DNA from 2 places in the Pseudonocardia sp. NPDC049635 genome. Region 1 is predicted to be linked to the other one. Evidence: riboswitches for the same ligand, from Rfam matches in the RefSeq annotation. Region 1 holds a riboswitch; the other holds the start of a gene.
What was found. A riboswitch is a leader RNA that binds a small molecule or an ion and turns the genes downstream of it on or off. The one in region 1 is predicted to bind thiamine pyrophosphate.

Region 2: another riboswitch for thiamine pyrophosphate. It lies ahead of AB0J24_RS15410 (ABC transporter substrate-binding protein); the one in region 1 lies ahead of thiO (glycine oxidase ThiO).

What each region holds. Positions count from the first base shown of each region.
Region 1 covers NZ_JBFAON010000005.1:81,473-83,642, reverse strand. The annotation lists gene thiO (glycine oxidase ThiO) at 1-992, opposite strand, end outside; TPP riboswitch at 991-1,101, opposite strand; gene thiE (thiamine phosphate synthase) at 1,138-1,812, shown strand; gene AB0J24_RS08690 (hypothetical protein) at 1,815-2,170, opposite strand, start outside.
Region 2 covers NZ_JBFAON010000011.1:66,380-68,549, reverse strand. The annotation lists gene AB0J24_RS15420 (hypothetical protein) at 1-101, shown strand, start outside; gene AB0J24_RS15415 (GAF domain-containing protein) at 120-1,016, opposite strand; TPP riboswitch at 1,109-1,198, shown strand; gene AB0J24_RS15410 (ABC transporter substrate-binding protein) at 1,207-2,170, shown strand, end outside.

The sequences.
Region 1 (2,170 bases):
ATCCGGCCGATCAGGGGCAGGTTGTCCCGGCTCCCCGGGCGCAACCCGGCGGCCGTCTCGGTCAGCTCGTACTCGGCGATGCCGGGCAGCACCCGTTCGGCGTCGCGGAGCAGGTCCCGCACCCCGCCGACGGTGACGGCGGTGTCGAACCCGTTCTCCGCGGTCGTCGCACCGACCACCAGGTCCCCATGGCCCGGTACCACGCGGGGCACTGCGTACACCGGGCGTCCGTCGACGAGTGCGCGCACCGTCCGCGAGGGCGGCGGCAGGGCGCCGGAGCGCCGGGTCAACCGCAGGATCTCACCCTTCACCGGGCGGACCAGCCCGTCCAGCACCGGGTGCAGGCCGGCCGAGTGCGCACCCGCGGCGACCAGCACCGCGTCGGCGTCGACCACGGTCGCGTCGGCCAGCCGGACCCCGGTGACCCGGCCACCGGTCTCCAGCACCTCGCCGACGGCGCGTTCGTCGACGGTCACGCCGAGCCGCTCGCAGGAGGCGCGCAGTGCTGCGAGCAACCGCCGGTTGTCCACCGACGGGTCGTCGGGCACCGACAGCCCGCCCCGGACGTCCGGTCCCAGGGCCGGTTCGAGCCGGCGCAGCTCACGGCCGGTCATCCGCTGCACCGGCCGGCCCAGTGACTCCAGGTACCCGGCGAGCGAGTTCAGCTCGTCCCGGTCGCCGGACCCGGTCGCGACGACGACCGTGCCCTCCGGATGCAGCCCGGCGTCGGTCCCGGCCTCCTCGGTCAGGGCGCGGGCGAACTCCGGCCAGCGCGCGACCGAGTCCAGTCCCAGCGCCAGCAGGTCCTCCTCGCCCGGCCACGCCTCGGTGACCGGGGCGAGCATCCCGCCGGCCACCCAGGACGCGCCGGTCGCGGGGGCCGGGTCGTGCACGGTGACCCGCCAGCCCGCCCGGGCCGCCTCACGGGCCGCGGACAGCCCGATCGCGCCGGCGCCGACGACGGCCAGCCGGCCGTTCCGAAGGGCGCTCATGGAACTTCCACCTCACTCCCTGCGCCGGCATGACCCGGATCAGGTTCGACGGTCGGGACCGCGGTCGGGTCCCCTCTCAGCCCGCTCGCCGGGCTCCCGTGGTTCGTCTCCTACCGGCTCCAGGCTACGCCGTACCGTTCGGGCCGTGTCCCACACCGATACCCGCACCCGTCGCCTGGACAGGCTCGCGGCCGCCCGGCTGTACCTCTGCACCGACGCCCGCTCCGAGCAGGGCGACCTCGCCGACTTCGCCGACGCCGTGCTGGCCGGCGGCGTCGACATCATCCAGCTCCGGGACAAGGGCGGTCCGGACGGCCCGCTCGAGGCCCGGCACGAGCTGGCGGCGCTGGAGATCCTCGGTGACGCCTGCCGCAGGCACGGTGCGCTCCTCGCGGTGAACGACCGGGCGGACGTCGCGATGGCCGCGGGTGCCGACGTGCTGCACCTGGGCCAGGACGATCTGCCGGTGCACTGGGCACGGCGGGTGGTGGGTCCGGACGTGATCGTCGGCCGGTCCGCGCACAGCGCCGAGGAGACGCTGACCGCGGCGGACGAGGACGGCGTCGACTACTTCTGCGCGGGTCCGTGCTGGCCCACACCGACCAAGCCCGGGCGCCCGGCCCCGGGCCTGGACCTGGTGCGGACGGTCGCGGGCCGGGCGCCGGCGCGTCCGTGGTTCGCCATCGGCGGGATCGACGAGCAGCGGCTCGACGAGGTGCTCGACGCCGGCGCCACCCGGATCGTGGTGGTCCGGGCGATCACCGGCGCCGAGGACCCGCGGGCCGCCGCCGAACGGCTGCGGGCGCGTCTCCCCCGCTGACCTCAGTTGCCGCCGGTGCCCCCGGTCGTGCCACCGTCCTGGCCGGACTCCTGCCGGCCGGGCTCGGGCTGGTCGGTCGGGAGCACCCGGTTCAACCGGTCCTGCAGCGAGTCGCCCTGCCGGGAGTCGGAGCCGCCGTCCTGGCCCGGCTCGGGCGTCGTGGTGCTCTCGGTCGGCTCGGAGGTCGACGTGCTGCTCTCGGACTCCTCGGTCGAGCTCTCCGACCCGGTCTGGTCGCTGTCACCGGCGCCGGCGCCGTCGTCCTGCTCGGTGCTCTCCTGCGGGGACGGGCCGCCGACGGCGCGACCGATCGAGGTGCCGCCGTCGCCGCCGCTGAGCGGGGACCCCTTGATGAACT
Region 2 (2,170 bases), on a different contig from region 1:
GGGTCAGCAGGCAGCGGGTGTCGGCCTACCTGCAGGAGCATGTCCAGCTGCAGTCGCTGCGGACCGGTGCCGGTAGCGACCGGGCCCCTTCTGAGCCCTGAGCCGCCGGAGGCCGAGGTTCAGACGTCCCTGCGCCGGTGCCGGGCCCGTCGCTGGGCCGGGACCCGGGGGCTCACGGGCGGCCCGTCCGAGCGGCGGGCGGCCGGTATCAGCGTCGTCCGGTCCGGCGACCGCCCGCTGTGGGACGGGCCGGGCTCGGCGGGACCGCCCGCCGGGGCCGAGGGCGTCGCCGGACGCCGGGTCCCGGGTTGCGGCGGGCCCGCCGGCGGCTCGGCGCGTCCGCGGGACCCGGCCGGGAGCTGCGGGGCCGGGAGCCTGCCCGCCGGAGCCTGCCGGGCCGGTGGCATGAACGGCGGGTCGGTCGCCGCGCCGGCGGCGGTGAGCTGCTCCAGCCGGGTCAGCTCGCGGACGTCGCGGATCCGGGCGGCCAGCGCCGCCGTCACCACCTGCAGAGCTGCGGCGAGCCGCTCACCGAGCGGGGCCCCGCAGTCCCGGCGGCCCAGCAGCTGCAGCGCACCCGCGGTGCGCCCGCCCACGACCACCGGGACGGTCAGGGCCCGGACCAGCCCGCAACCGGCAGCCACCGCGGCGAGGCCGGGTGGATCGGACCGGGTGAGATCAGGGGTGAGACACACCCGGCCGTCGTGTGCGGTGGAGATCGCGGGGCCGGCACCGGAGCGGTCCTGCAGCTGACCGATCCGGGTGGCCGCGGTGTCCGAGCCGAACACGCGGCGCCGCTCCGGATCGCGGGCGTCGGCCGGTTCGTGCAGCACCAGCACCGCCCCGGCGACCCCGGCGGCCGGGACCAGCGCGACACACAGACCGGACAGCATCGCGGCGACGTCGACGTGCGCGACGGACGTGGCCCCGGCCCGCAGTGCCACCTGGACGAGTGCAGGGCCGGGATCGGGCGCGGGCCGCCCGGGGGCGTCTGGGGTCCAGAGCGAGGCCGCCATCTCGTCCTTCCGTGTGCCGCCGGTGGGGACCGAGGATATCGACCGGGTGACGATGCCGGACGCCGGCGCCGCTGGGTTATCGTCCTGAGGTACCGCGGGAGCCCGCGCACCGAGGCTGAGAGGGCGGCAGGACCGGCCGCCGACCGTTCGAACCTGATCCGGTTGACACCGGCGTAGGGAGGCCGCCGTCGTGCGTGCTCGTGTCCTGTCCCTGTTCGGGGCGTTGCTGCTGCTCGTGCTCACCGGCTGCTCCGGAGGTGGTGGCTCCGGGGGCGGGCCGGTGCGGGTCGCGCTGGACTGGACGCCGAACACCAACCACATCGGGCTCTTCGTCGCCCAGCAGGCCGGGTACTTCGCCGAGGCGGGACTGGAGGTGGAGTTCCTGCCGTGGAACTCGACGTCGCCGGACACCCTGGTCGGTTCCGGCGCCGCGGACTTCGGGATCAGCTTCCAGGACTCGTTCACCTACTCGAAGGCCGCCGGGGCCGACATCACCTCGGTGATGGCGATCCTGCAGCACTGGGCCACCGAGATCGCGGTGCGCGCGGACCGCGACGACATCCGCTCGCCACGTGACCTCGACGGGATGGTGTACGCCGGGTTCGGCGGGCCGGGTGAGATCCCCAAGATGCAGACGGTGATCCGGGCCGACGGTGGCGTCGGGGAGTTCACCACCGAGGTGCTGAACACCGCCGCCTACGAGGCGCTCTACGCGGGCCGGGCCGACTTCACCGAACCGTTCGTGAACGTCGAGGGTATCGAGGCCGAGCTGCGGAACGAGCCGCTGAGGACGTTCCGCTACACCGACTACGGCTTCCCGGACGCCTACAACGTGCTGCTCATCGGCAACTCCACGCTGCTGGGGCAGGACCCGGAGCGGGCCCGCGCGTTCGTCGGCGCGGTGCAGCGCGGTTACCGGTTCGCCGCTGCGGACCCGGCGGCCGCGGCGCAGATGCTGAAGGAGGCGAACCCGGGTGCCTTCACCTCCGACGAGCTCGTCGACCGCGGCGCGGTGATGCTCGCCGAGCGGTTCCTGCTCGACGAGCAGGGGCGTGTCGGTCACCAGACCCTCGACCGGTGGAGCGGGTTCTCCGGGTTCCTCTACGACACCGGCACGGTGGCCGGTCCCGACGGCCGGCCGGTGCGCGAGAAGC